DNA from 2 places in the Roseateles sp. genome. Region 2 is predicted to be linked to the other one. Evidence: predicted binding sites of a transcription regulator. Region 2 holds the regulator's gene; the other holds the start of a gene.
What was found. Region 2 encodes FNR, which switches genes on or off when oxygen is low (the NO sensors DNR and NnrR bind a similar motif). Its sites were predicted from a motif close to TTGATNNNNATCAA; they were not measured.

Region 1 (6,941 bases), 1.4 Mb from region 2:
TGCATCTGAACGACCGCACCTTGCTGGGTGCCATTCTGCTGCTCTTGCTGGGCTGCTTGGCCTATGGGGCGGCCTACGACAGTTTCGGCCTGGCCTTGGGGCTTGGCGTGTCGCTGATGGTCGCGGCTCTGGGCCTGGCTTGGTTTTCGCAGGGCGGCACTGCGGCGCAGCTGGGTCTGCCGTTTCTGGGCATGGCCATGGTGGCTTTGATGATCCAGGTGGCGCGCGGGCACACCGAGGCCCACTTCAGCGTGTTCGCCTTTCTCGCGGTCACCGCGGTCTACCGCAGCACCCTGCCCATTCTGGTGGCGGCCCTGACCGTGGCCCTGCATCACCTGAGCTTCAACTATTTCCAGCAATGGGGCTGGGGCCCGATCTGCTTCACCCAGCCCAGCCTGGCCATCGTCCTGGAGCATGCCGCGTTTGTGGTCGCCGAGGCCGGTGTGCTGATGGTCTTGGCGCGCCGGGCGCAGGCCGCTTCCCGGGTGGGCGAAGAGCTGAATACGATCGCGCTGCGCCTGATGAACAAGGACGGGAAGGTCGACTTCGCCGTCGTTCAGAGCTTGAGCCGTGAGCCGACCACCCGCCGCATGCTGGACGCTTTGGGTGCGGTCGAAGACGCGATGGCCTCGGTCCGCGACAGCACCGATTCCATCCGCACGGCCGCGTCCGAGATTGCCTCGGGCAGCCTGGACCTCTCCACGCGTACCGAGCAGGCCGCCAGCAATCTGCAGCGCGCTGCCAGTTCCATGGAAGAGTTGACCCGCGCAGTCGGCCAGAGCGCCGAGGCCGCGCGAAGTGCCAGCGAGTTGGCCCACACGGCCGCCAGCGTGGCTTTGCGCGGTGGCGAGGTGGTGGGGCAGGTGGTCAGCACCATGGACGAGATCAACACCAGCTCGCGCAAGATCGGCGACATCATCGGCGTCATCGATGGCATTGCCTTCCAGACCAATATCCTGGCCCTGAACGCCGCGGTCGAGGCCGCGCGTGCGGGCGAGCAGGGCCGAGGCTTTGCCGTGGTGGCTGGCGAGGTGCGCAGCCTGGCCCAGCGCAGCGCCGAGGCCGCCCGGGAGATCAAGAGCTTGATTGGCAGCAGCGTGGCGCGGGTGGAGCAGGGTTCACGCCTGGTCAGCGATGCCGGCCAGACCATGGGCGACATCGTCACCTCGGTGCAGCGGGTCAGCGACATCATCGGCGAGATCTCCACCTCGGCCGCCGAGCAAAGCCGAGGCATCAGTCAGGTCAGCGCCTCGGTGGGCGAGCTGGATCAGATGACGCAGCAGAATGCCGCCCTGGTGGAGGAGTCGGCGGCCGCAGCGCAAAGCCTGCGCGACTATGCCGCGGAGCTGGGCGAGGCGGTGGCGGTGTTCAAAATGGCCCGGCACTGAAGACGCGTGCCAGGGCTCGGCTGCATCAGCTGCAGCCTTGGCTGCCGCAGGAGCTGATGCCACTGGCCTCGGTGGCCATGGGCTGGGTGGTCTGGCCCGTGAGCGGGTCGTAGCCGACCTGACTCATGTGGAAGACCAGGGCTGCGTCCATCATGTCGGCGTGGGCCGGAAACCAGTTGACCAGCTCGGGTACCAGGTTTCGCATGGGCTCCAGGTCGGCATGGGCGTGGGTGTGGGCCAGCACCTGGCGCATCACATCCAGCACCATCGCGTGCTGCTTGCTGTGGCAGTTGTCGGCGGCAAAGCCGGTGGCGGCCATCCAGCCTTCCTCCATCGCGAAATGCTGCTCGGTGTGGCTCAGCAGACGCGCATACAGGGGCAGCGGGTCGGGTTCGGGCTGGGCCAGCGCGTCGCCCAGCTCATTGAGCAGGGCGACGAACTCCTGGTGGGTCTGGTCGATCTGGGGCTGGTTCAGGACCAGGGCTTCGGTCCATGCAAGGGTGGTGCTCATAGGGGCGCAAGGGTAGCGCATTTGCGCGGCCGAATGGCGCCCAGGCGGGCGTCAGTTGGCCCGTGCTTGTGGCAGATCAACTGCGAGCTTCTTGCGGCGCGGTTCGCAGTTCGCCCATTTGCTCTCTAAGCATGATCCGTTCGGCTTATGTCGTTCGAGTGATTGTGAAGATGGCCGGCAGAGCCCGCTCTGCTCGGGCCATCGCGCCGGCGCCATGCGCCAACAATGCGCCCCAATGCGCTGTGTCAGGCCCTCTGCGGCCTGACGCAGTCGCCAAGAAGCGGCCCGCTCCCTGCTGGTGATGGAGCCGCTCACCCAAGGCCCGGCATCGCCCGCGAGGCCGGCGCTTCTAGGCAAGTCTTGAACGAGGGAAAACAGATCATGTCCGTCCACGCTTCGGAGATTCCTCTCCGCCCGGCGCTCGAGTTCTTTCGCCACCACGGCGTCTGGGCCCTGGGCGTGCGCCTGTTCCGGCGCCTGAGCTTCCGGCTCAAGGCCGCCTGCATCAGCCTGGCCTTCGGCCTGCCCATCGTGCTGCTGAGCCTGAGCTTCTGGCAGACGCAGCAGCAGGCGCTGGAGACGGTGCGCAAGGAGCGCGCCGGGGTGCGCTTGATGGCCCAGGCCCAGCCCTTGTTGCTGAGCTTGCTGGAGGTGCGCAACGCCACGCGCGCCTTGCTGGGCGGCTACCAGCCGGCCGAAGCCGATCTGGCCCAAGGCCGACAGCGTGTCGATGCGGCGCTGACCCGCCTGGCCCAGGGCGGCCAGGAGGACCTGGCCACCCTGGGCTTGCAGCCCAAGTTGCAGGCATTGAGAACGGCGTGGTCGCAGGCGGCTCAGGCGCCGCAGGGTGTGGACGAACAGGGCCGCACCGTCTTCGGCCCGGTGGCGGCGGCGGTGGTCGATTTGCTGCAGGGCATCGGCGATAACTCGCGTCTGGTGCTTGACGGCGAGCTGGACGGCTTCTACCTGGTTGATGCCCTGGTGCTCAATCTGCCGCGCCTGGCCGATGACCTGGGCCAGCTCTGGGGCTGGTCGACTTTCGGTTTGGCCAAGGGCTTCTACACGCCCGAGCAATTGCGCCGTTATGCGGTTTGGGATGCCGGTGTGCAGAGTGGCCTGCAGGCGGTGCGCAGCGATTTGCAGCGCGCGGCCCTGGCCCGGCCGGCCTTGAAGCAGGCGGTCCCGGTTGAGGCGTTGGACGCGGTGGCGGCCTACCGCAGCGAGGTCGGCGATCCCACCCGTTTGCTGGGTACGCGCACCGCCGAGCAGGCCTATCGCCAGGGCCACGCGGCCTTGCAACAAGCCCTGGGCCTGGCTGACCAAGGCTTGCGTGCCCTGGACGGTCTGCTGGCGGAGCGCGAAGCGCAGCAGCTGCAACTTCGCCAGTGGCTGGGCCTGGCCACGGTGCTCGGCCTGGCGCTGGCAGCCTATTTGTTCCACTGTTTTTTCCTGGTGATGGACGGCGGGCTGAAAGAGCTGCGCCGGCACATGCTGGCCATGACGGCCGGTGACTTGCGCACCCGCCCCGAGCCCTGGGGCTGCGATGAGGCGGCGCGGCTGATGAACACCTTGCATGACATGCAAGCCTCGCTGTGCCACATCGTCGCCGGCGTGCGCGATGGCTCGGGCGCCATCCTGCAGGCCAGTGCCGACATGGCCCAGGGCGCCGTGGAACTGGCCCGGCGCACCGAGCAAAGCGCGGCCAGCTTGCAGACCTCGGCCTCGGCCTTGGAGCAGATTGCGGTCACCGTGCGCCAGACCGCAGAGCACGCCGGTGATGCCGCCGGCATGGCCACCGGCAACGCCGACCTGTCCCAGCAGGGCAGCACCCAGGTGCAGCGCCTGCGGCACAGCATCTCGGGCATCGAGCAGGCCTCGGGCCGCATGGCTGACATCACGGGCCTGATCGACAGCCTGGCGTTTCAGACCAACATCCTCGCCCTCAATGCCGCGGTGGAGGCGGCGCGGGCGGGCGAGGAGGGGCGCGGCTTCGCGGTGGTGGCGGCCGAAGTGCGCGCTCTGGCGCAGCGCTCGGCCGTGGCTTCGAAAGAGATTCGCAGCCTGATCTCTGCGAACCTGGAGCGGGTGCAGGTGGGTGGCGAGCAGGTCGGCGAGGTCGAGGGCACCATGGCCCGCATCGCCCGCAGCGCCGAGGCCATGAACCAGCTGTTGGCTGAGATCGCCAGCGGCGCGTCGCTGCAACGCGAGGGCGTGGCCCAGGTCGGTATCTCGGTGCAGGAGCTCGACGGTCTGACCCAGCGCAATGTCGCCCTGGTCGAACGCAGTGTTGCCTCGGCCCAGGCACTGCAGCAGGAATCGGGCGAGCTGGTGGCCGGGGTGGAGCGTTTCAAGCTGCCCGAGGGTGAGAGGCTCAAGGCCTGAGCTTGGGCCGCCCGCGTCGGTTTGGTAGCGCGAGCTGACGTTCAGCTGGATCACCCTCATGAAGCGGCCCCGGCGCGCAGCTGCACCTTGCAGGTGTAGCTTCTGTCCTTGGCCTCGAACACGGTCCAGCTTTGGCCCTTGAGCACGATGCCCTCGCTGCGGCGCACCGGGGTGTCGGGTGTGAGCCTGTCCTGTCCGCGACTCATCGTTTCGCCGGTCTCGTGGTTCTGGCGTTCGCGCTTGGCGTCGCCCGGCGGGCGTAGCGGTATCTGAATTGGGGTGTAGCGCGGCTCAGGCTGTTCATCTGAGGTTCATCTGTGCGTTCGCTGCGGTTCATCTCTGGTTCATGGAGCGATCAGGCCGGCTTGATGGAATGGAGGCCGTGCAGCACCCCAGGGTGCGGCGTTGAATGAAGCAGAGAAATCGCCCGGTCGGCCTCGCTCACGATGCCAACCACTCCCCTCAACCCGCCTGCGTCTGCAGCGCGACCGCAAAGCTCGCCATGAACATGAAATCCAAGCTCTCCACCGGTGTTTTGACCCTGGCCGCCTCGCTGGCCCTGTTCGGCGCCAACGCCGCCCTGGCCCAGACCGGCGAAGCGCGTGTCTACAACAGCAATATCAGCCTTGCTGAGGTTGAGGCCGCGCAAAAAGCCTGGGGCGAGGCCCTGGTCAAGATCAGCGACGACTACCAAAGCGGTGGCCTCGCCAAGGCCAAGGCAACGGCCAGCGCCGTGCTGGACGGTGCCTACGGCTACAAGCTCGGCCCGGTGCTGTTCAAGCCCACGCTGACGGTGGAGCCACAGACCTTCCGCACCACCAAGGAGGGCGCGTTGTCCTATTTCGTCGGCGGCGACACGAATTTCCCCAAGGACAGCGGCTTCGCCCTCAAGGGCTGGAAAAAGGTGGAGGTCAGCAACGCCGCCGTGCACATCAACGGCGATGTGGCCAACACCATGGGCAAGGTCAGCATGACCGACAAGAACGGCAAGGTCACCACCGTGGACAAGACCTGGACCTTCAAGAAGGACGACAGCGGCGTGATCCGCATCGTGCTGCACCACTCCTCGCTGCCCTACGCGGCGAACTGAGTCGCTGCAGCGGGTCCGGCCAGAAGCGGAAGGCTCAGGCCGGCTCGCTGTCGATCTTGTAGCCCAGGCCGCGCACGGTCTGGATCAGGGGCTGCTCGCGGCCCTCGTCCAGCTTGGCGCGCAGGCGGCGGATGTAGACATCGACCACATTGGTCAGCGGATCTTCGCTGTAACCCCAGACGGTGTTGAGGATGCGCTCGCGGCTGAACACCCGGCCCGGGTGGCGCATCAAAAGCTCCAGCAGGGCCAGCTCGCGCGCCGTCATGGCCACCAGCTGCTGATCGCGCCGCACCTGCATGCGCTCCAGGTCCAGCACCAGATCGGCCAGGCTGAGCTGGCGCTGGCGGGTGCCGTTGCCGCCCGCGTCTTCACCGGGCGCTTCGGCGCGGCGCAGCAAGGCCTCGATGCGGGCCAACAACTCCTCGAAGGCAAAAGGCTTGGTCAGGTAGTCGTCGGCGCCGCAGCGCAGGCCGCTGACCTTGTCCTCCAGCGCATCCATGGCGGTGAGCATCAGCACCGGCGTGCGGCAGCGCGCGGCGCGCAGGCGCTGGCAGGCTTCCACACCGCTGATGCCGGGCAGCATCACATCGAGCAGGATCAGATCAGGCTCGACCTGTTCCACGCTTTTTTGCAGCAGATCACCGCGCTCGATCACGGTGATCTGGTAACCCTCGGCGCGCAGGCCGCGGTTGAGAAAATCCGAGACCCGGCGGTCGTCTTCGACGATCAGGAGATGGGGCATGTCGTGGGCCTTGCTGCTCAGTCTTGCGCCGCCGCATCCAGCGGCAGGATCAGGCAGGCACGGCAGCCGCCCTCGGGCCGGGCTTGCAGTTCCAGCCGGCCCTCATGTGCGGCGGCAATGTCTGCGGCAATCGCCAGGCCTAAGCCCATGCCCTCGGGGCGCAGGCGGCGTGCGGCCTCGGCGCGCCAGTAGCGTTCGCTGGCTCGGCCCAGTTCCTCGGGGGCCATGCCGATGCCGCTGTCTTCCACGCACAGCACCAGGCGGGGCTGGGGCGTGGCCAGGTCCAGGCTGGCACCCAGGCGGACTGAACCCGGCGAGGGCGTGTAGCGCAGTGCGTTGTCCAGCAAGATGGTCAGGGCCTGGCCCAGCTTGGCGGCCTGGCCGCGCAGCTGCAGGCCTTGACCGGGCAGGGCCTGCAGCAGCTCCAGCGCCTGACCCTGTAGCTGCAGATCCAGGCCTTGCGCGGCCGCCGCGCCGCGTTGCTGCTCCAGCGCCTGCTGCAGCAGGGCCGGCATATCGATGGGATGGCGCTCACCTTGCAGGCTGTCCTCGCCCTGGCGGGCCACGCTCATCAGCTCGGCGATGCGGGCGCCCAGCTGGCGTGCGGTGGCGGCCACGCGCTCCAGCGCCTCGCGGTACACGCTCTCAGCATGGCCGCTGCGGCGCAGGCTGATCTCGGCCTCGCCGAGGATGGCGGTGGTGGGCGTGCGCAGCTCGTGGCTGATGTTGGCGAAAAACTGTCGGCGCGAGCGGTCGATCTCCAGCAACTGTTGGTTGGCGGCATGCAGGTCCTGGGTGCGCTGGGCCACGGCGTCTTCCAGGCGCTGG
Region 2 (6,941 bases):
TGCCAATTCGGCATCCTCGGTCTGCGCAACCAAGGCCTGGGCCCAGTACAAGGCCAGGTAGAACTGGCTGCCGCGGTTGTCCAGCTGGCCCGTCTTGGGGCTGGGGTTCTTGTTGTTGTCCAGCAGCTGGCCCGTGGCGGCGTCCAGCGTCTTGGCCAGCAGCTTGGCCTTGGCGTTGCCGTTCTTCAGACCCAGGTCCTCCAGGCTCACGGCCAGGGCCAGGAACTCGCCGAGCGAATCCCAGCGCAGATGGTTTTCTTCCACCAGCTGCTGCACATGCTTGGGCGCCGAGCCGCCGGCACCGGTTTCATACATGCCGCCGCCTGCCATCAAAGGCACGATGGACAACATCTTGGCCGAGGTGCCCAGCTCCATGATGGGGAACAAATCGGTCAGGTAGTCACGCAGGATGTTGCCTGTGGCGCTGATGGTGTCGAGGCCGCGGATCACACGCTCCAGGGTGTAACGCATGGCGCGCACCTGGCTCATGATCTGGATGTCCAGGCCCGAGGTGTTGTGCTCGTGCAGGTACATCTTGACCTTGGTGATCAGTTGCGCCTCATGCGGACGGTACTGGTCCAGCCAGAACACCACCGGCATGCCTGAGTTGCGCGCGCGATTGACGGCCAGCTTGACCCAGTCACGGATGGCGGCGTCCTTGCACTGGCACATGCGCCAGATGTCGCCCTGCTCCACGTTCTGGCTCATCAGCACTTCGCCGGTATCCAGGTCGGTGATGTTGGCGACGCCGTCTTCGGCGATCTCAAAGGTCTTGTCGTGCGAGCCGTACTCCTCGGCTTGCTGGGCCATCAGGCCGACATTGGGCACGGTGCCCATGGTCTTGGGGTCGAAGGCGCCATGCCATTTGCAGAAGTTGATGATCTCCTGGTAGATGCGGGCGAAAGTCGACTCCGGCATCACGGCCTTGACGTCCTTCAGGCGGCCGTCGGCACCCCACATCTTGCCGCCATTGCGGATCATGGCCGGCATCGAGGCGTCGACGATGATGTCGTTCGGCGAGTGGAAGTTGGTGATGCCCTTGGCCGAATCCACCATGGCCAGCTCGGGGCGGTGCTCATGGCAGGCATGCAGATCACGTTTGATCTCCTCCTGCTTGCTTTGCGGCAAGGAGGCGATCTTGCTGTAGAGGTCCACCATGCCGTTGTTGACATTGATGCCCAGCTCATCGAACAGCTTGCCGTGCTTCTCGAACGCTTCGCGATAAAAGATGCGCACGCAGTGGCCGAAAACGATGGGGTGCGAGACCTTCATCATCGTTGCCTTGACGTGCAGCGAGAACATCACGCCGGTCTTGTGCGCGTCTTCGATCTCGCGCTCGTAGAAGGCCAGCAGTTCCTTCTTGCTCATGAACATGCTGTCGACCACTTCGCGGTCCAGCAGCGCCACCTTGGGCTTCAAGACGATGGTCTTGCCGCTCTTGGTGATCAGCTCCATCTTGACATTGCGGGCGCGGTCCAGGGTCATGGACTTCTCGCCATGATAGAAGTCGCCGTTGTGCATGTGCGAGACATGCGAACGCGAGGCCTGGCTCCAGTCGGCCATGCTATGCGGGTTCTTGCGGGCGTATTCCTTGACCGCCTTGGGCGCGCGACGGTCCGAGTTGCCCTCGCGCAGCACCGGGTTCACGGCACTGCCGGTGCACTTGCCGTAGCGAGCGCGGATGTCCTTCTCTTCGTCGGTCTTGGGGCTTTCCGGGTAGTCCGGAATCGCATAACCCTTGCCCTGCAGTTCCTTGATGGCGGCCTTCAGCTGCGCCACCGAGGCGCTGATATTGGGCAGCTTGATGATGTTGGCTTCGGGCTTCAGGGTCAACTTGCCCAGCGCGGCCAGATGGTCAGGCACACGCTGTGCCTCGCTCAGGAACTCCGGGAACTGGCCCAGAATGCGGCCCGCCACGGAGATGTCGCTGGTCTCGACGTTCACGCCTGCCGGCGCCGTGAAGGCGCGCACGATGGGCAAGAAGGACGCGGTCGCCAACAGCGGCGCCTCGTCGGTCAAGGTGTAGATGATGGTGGGGTGCGAAGCGGTCATATGCTATCCAGATCGGCCCAGCAATCAGGCCCAAGGGTTGGAACGATTAGGGCGCCGATTCTAAGTCAGCGGCGCCCGCTGCGGACTCAAGTCTTATATAAGTCTTGGCATTTCGGCGCTTGCTTCAGGCCAGCCGGTTCAGACCGGCACACTGCATGCCGCAGCAATCTGCGCCCAGAGCCCATGGCCCAGGGCCCAGCCCGACGCGGCCGCCAGACCGAAGCCGCCCAGACGCACCGAAAGCCGCAAGCCGTCCACACCGAATGGCGTGCGGCCCATCCGGCTCAACAGCCACGGCCCCACGGCCAGGCCCGCACCCGAGGTCAGCGCGAAACTGGCCATGACCGCCCCGCCCTGTGCCGGCCCAGAGGCCAGCGCCGCCAACAAGAGCGCCGATTGCAGCAGACCACATGGCCAGGCCACCCAGGCCAGGCCGGCCAAGCCTGCCCGCGCCGGCGCCGCCAAAGCCTGGCCACCGCGACGCAGGCCGGCGACAGGGATTTCGACCTGGCGCCCCACATCCTGCCCCACCCGCTCCAACCAGGCCGGCTGGCGGCCACGCCACAGCAGGGACAGGCCCAAGAGAAGAGCCGCCACATGGACCAGCACCCAGAGCGGCCGCAACAAGGCCGTGGCTTGCCCCATCTGGTCCAGCAACTGCATGCTGGCCGCGGCCACGGCACCCGCGATCACATAGCCCAGCAAACGGCCGAGTTGAAACGACAAGGGCGAACGGCCGCCGGCCGCAGCGCAGGTCGCGCCACACATGGCCAAGCAATGCGGCGTGCCCGCCAGGCCCATCAAAGCGGCAGATGCGGCCAGGCTGGCGTCAAGCATGGGGGTCAGATGATGCGGGAGAAGCGCTCACGGCTGCGGTCGGCTTGCAGGTATCGGTCAAACACCATAGCAACAGCGCGCACGAAATACCAGCCCATGGCGGTCACTTGAATGGCCCCGGGCTCCAGCGTCACCAGACCCTGCTCGGCCAGGCCGCGCATGCGTTCCAGCTCAGGCCGGAAGTAGCTCTCGAAATCGACGAGATGCGCCAGCTCGATCGACTCAAACTCCAGCCGCCCTTGGCACATCAGCGCCATGATCACCGCCCGGCGAACGATGTCGTCGCGCGTCAATGCCAGGCCGCGTTGAATCGGCAACTGCCCTTGGCGCAGTGAGTCGTAGTACTCGTCCAGGGTCTTGGCGTTTTGGCTGTAGCTGGCGCCGACCCGGCCGATGGCAGACACGCCGAGGGCAATCAAATCGCAATCAGGCTGGGTGCTGTAGCCCTGGAAATTGCGATGCAGCCGCCCCTGGCGCTTGGCCACAGCCAAGGAATCTGTGGCCAGTGCAAAGTGGTCCATGCCGATATAGCTGTAGCCATGCTGCTCGAAGCCGCTGATGGCCGCGGCCAGCATGGTCACCTTGTCGCCCGCCACCGGCAGCTCGGCCTCGTTGATGCGCCGCTGCGGCTTGAAACGCTGCGGCAGGTGGGCGTAGCCGTACAGGGCAATGCGGTCCGGCTTGAGCGCACCGACTTGGGCGATGGTGCGCGCAAAGGACTCGGGCGTCTGCAGCGGCAGGCCGTAGATCAGATCCACATTGGTGGATTCGAAACCCAGCGTGCGCGCAGCCGTCATCAGCGCCTCCACACTTTCGTAGCTCTGCTGACGATGCACCGCCTTCTGAACCTCGGGGTCAAAATCCTGCACACCAAAGCTCAGGCGGTTGAAGCCGAGCTGACGCAAATGAGCCAGACGCTCGTTCGTCACGGTGCGCGGATCGACCTCGATGGACACCTCGGCACCGGGCGCCAAACGGAATCGCTCCAACAAGTCCGCCATCAGCTGGCTCAGCTCGGCATCGCTGAGAAAGGTTGGTGAACCGCCGCCCAGGTGCAGCTGCGAGACCGCGGCGCCGCGACCGAGATGCTCCAGGGTCAGGTCCATTTCCGTGACCAGAGCCTGCAGATATTCGGTGGCACGGTCATGGTGCTTGGTGATCACCTTGTTGCAAGCGCAGTAATAACAGACCGATTCGCAGAACGGAATGTGGATGTACAGCGACAGCGGCGTGTTGCCTCCAATTTGGGAGCCGCCCGATCGCTGCGCCAGGGCCTGCTGGTATTGCTCCAGCGTGAAAGCCTCAACAAAGCGGTCGGCCGTCGGATACGAGGTGTAGCGCGGGCCGGAAACATCGAAGCGGCGCAGCAACTCCTCACTGATGCAGGCAGCGGCGGGGAGGCTTGTCTCGGGGGCCGGGCGCGCGCGGCCTTGAATGTTCTGTACCATGTCCAGCACTTTGCCAAGGCTTTGGCCGCGCGACTTGACAAGGATCAAGCTCCGCGCGCTTTGACGGAACAACAATGCCTCAAGTTTTGAGGTGCATCATGCTCATGTCCGTCAAGAATCTGGAAGTCCCACAAGCGCAAGCCGGCTCAAGCGAGCGGGCTGAACCCCTGAAGAAGCACACGATGAACGTCACCGTCCCGATCAAGATCGAGCCCCTGAAAGTCGCCTGCTCCAGCTGCAATTTGCGCGAGCTGTGCCTGCCGGTCGGCTTGTCCTCCGGTGACCTGGACCAGCTCGACCAATTGGTCGCGACTCGCCGCACCGTGGCGCGCGGCGACACCTTGTTCCGCAGCGGCGACGAGTTCCAGTCGCTTTACGCCGTGCGCACCGGTTTCTTCAAAACCTGCGTGTCCTCAGAAGACGGGCGCGACCAGGTCACCGGCTTCCAGATGGCCGGTGAGTTGTTGGGCCTGGACGGCATCAGCACCGACCGCCACAGCTGCGACGCCGTCGCGCTGGAAGACTCGCAAGTCTGCGTGATCCCCTTCGAACAGCTTGAAGAGCTGTCCCGTGAGTTCACCGACCTGCAGCGCCAGTTCCACAAGATCATGAGCCGCGAGATCGTGCGCGACCACGGCGTGATGCTGCTGTTGGGCAGCATGCGTGCGGAAGAGCGCCTGGCTGCCTTCCTGCTCAACCTGACCCAACGCCTGCAGGCGCGCGGATTCTCCGCCGCCGCCCTGGTGCTGCGCATGACGCGCGAGGAAATTGGCAGCTATCTCGGCCTGAAGCTGGAAACCGTCAGCCGCACTTTCTCCAAATTCCAGGAAGAAGGCCTGCTCGAAGTGAAGCAGCGCCATCTGCGCATCCTCGACCAAGCAGGCCTACAAAAGCTGGTCAACAACAGCACCTGCTGAGACGAACTACCTCCAAGAAAAAGGCCTTCGGAATTCCGAAGGCCTTTTTTCATGCGCGCCATGGCGACTGGGTCTGGCGCGGCGCTCAGCGCGGCCAACCGCGTGGATGGGCGTCTTCGGGCAGATCCGGCAAGGTCGCCAACATCACACTGACGCTGGCCGATAGGCTGATCACCAGCCAGAAGATCATGAAGCTGACGGTGTAGACCGCCTGGCGCGACCAGTCCAGCCGCTCAGCGCCGAACCAAGTCAGATCACTGGGATCGATGACGGCAAACACCAGCACCTCCATCACCCCGGCCATGAAAAACGATGGCCAGGCCACGGCCATGGCCCAGCGGCTGCTGAGCTTGGGGACGGCCGACGCGGAGCGATCAGCGCTGTCCATTTCACTGCCCGCCGGTGGCAGCGTGGTTGCGTGCTTCACGGGCCGGCAGCAAGGCCTTGGCGCCGCTGGCTTTGTTGGCCACCACCTTCTCTTCCAGCACCGGGTCGGGATGGCTGATGGCCAGGCTCAGGGTCACAAAGCTGGCGACGATCACCAGCGCGGGCCCGCCAACGACCAGCCACATCATGGGGGTACGCCACCAGCCGGCCGGCTTGTCCAGCGGGGCTTGGGCATCGAGATTCAGGTTCTGGCTCATGGGTATGTCTCCTGACTGTGCGTGTGCGAGCCGGCGCTCAGCGCGGCACGATAAAGGTTGATTTCTCGTGCACCACGGTGGCGCCGGATTGGCCGCCATCCTGGCTGCGCAACTGGAACTCGATGCCATGCGAGCCCTTGTGGTCTTGGGCCGCACGTGCCGCCGTCTCGGGCGGCACGCGCACCGACAGGGTCAGCCAGCGCGCCTCGGCCGGTGCGACGCTCAACTCGACCGCCTTCTCGAGCTGGATACCCTCCAGGCCGCTGACGGTGACACGGTAGCGATGGGTCTGCTCGGTCGCGTTCATGACCTGCAGACGGTAGAGGTTCTCGACATAACCGTCTTCCACCACGCGTGCTAGCACACCGCGGTCACGCACCACATCGAGCTTGACGGGGCTGCGCAAGAACAGCAGGCTGGCCAGCAAGGCCGTGCACAGCACGAACAAGACCACGGTGTAGATGATCACGCGCGGGCGGAACATGCGGCGCAGCTTTTGCGCCGGGCTCAGGTGCTGCTGGAGACCGTTTTGCGTGTCGTAACGGATCAGGCCACGCGGGTAGTTCATCTTGTCCATGACGCCGTCGCAAACGTCGATGCAGGCGGCACAGCCGATGCACTCGTACTGCAAGCCCTGGCGGATGTCGATGCCCGTCGGACAGACCTGCACGCACAGGGTGCAATCGATGCAGGAACCCAAGCCGGCAGCCTTGACCTCATCCACGCTGGCTTTCTTGCTGCGCGAACCGCGCGGCTCGCCGCGCTCGGCGTCGTAGCTGATGATCAGCGTGTCCTTGTCGAACATGGCGCTCTGGAAGCGCGCATAGGGACACATGTACTTGCAGACCTGCTCGCGCATGAAGCCGGCGAAGCCGTAGGTGGCAAATGCGTAGAACAGCACCCAGAACCACTCCCAGGGACCGAAGCTGAGCGTGAAAGCCTCGGCCCAGAGCGATTTGATGGGCGTGAAATAGCCGACGAAAGTGAAGCCGGTCCACAAAGCGACGGTGATCCACACCGCCTGCTTGCCGCCCTTGCGCCAG

Region 1: the regulator FNR is predicted to act here: its motif matches at 1,966-1,979, upstream of ACQY39_RS18445 (hemerythrin domain-containing protein).

Annotation. Positions count from the first base shown of each region.
Region 1 is NZ_OZ253537.1:4,272,324-4,279,264, reverse strand. It holds gene ACQY39_RS18450 (methyl-accepting chemotaxis protein) at 1-1,388, shown strand, start outside; gene ACQY39_RS18445 (hemerythrin domain-containing protein) at 1,414-1,899, opposite strand; gene ACQY39_RS18440 (methyl-accepting chemotaxis protein) at 2,281-4,281, shown strand; gene ACQY39_RS18435 (hypothetical protein) at 4,338-4,487, opposite strand; gene ACQY39_RS18430 (hypothetical protein) at 4,784-5,371, shown strand; gene ACQY39_RS18425 (response regulator transcription factor) at 5,406-6,113, opposite strand; gene ACQY39_RS18420 (sensor histidine kinase) at 6,131-6,941, opposite strand, start outside.
Region 2 is NZ_OZ253537.1:2,836,266-2,843,206, reverse strand. It holds gene ACQY39_RS12185 (NADP-dependent isocitrate dehydrogenase) at 1-2,052, opposite strand, end outside; gene ACQY39_RS12180 (sulfite exporter TauE/SafE family protein) at 2,191-2,889, opposite strand; gene hemN (oxygen-independent coproporphyrinogen III oxidase) at 2,895-4,337, opposite strand; gene fnr (fumarate/nitrate reduction transcriptional regulator Fnr) at 4,520-5,254, shown strand; gene ACQY39_RS12165 (hypothetical protein) at 5,340-5,642, opposite strand; gene ACQY39_RS12160 (hypothetical protein) at 5,644-5,898, opposite strand; gene ccoG (cytochrome c oxidase accessory protein CcoG) at 5,936-6,941, opposite strand, start outside.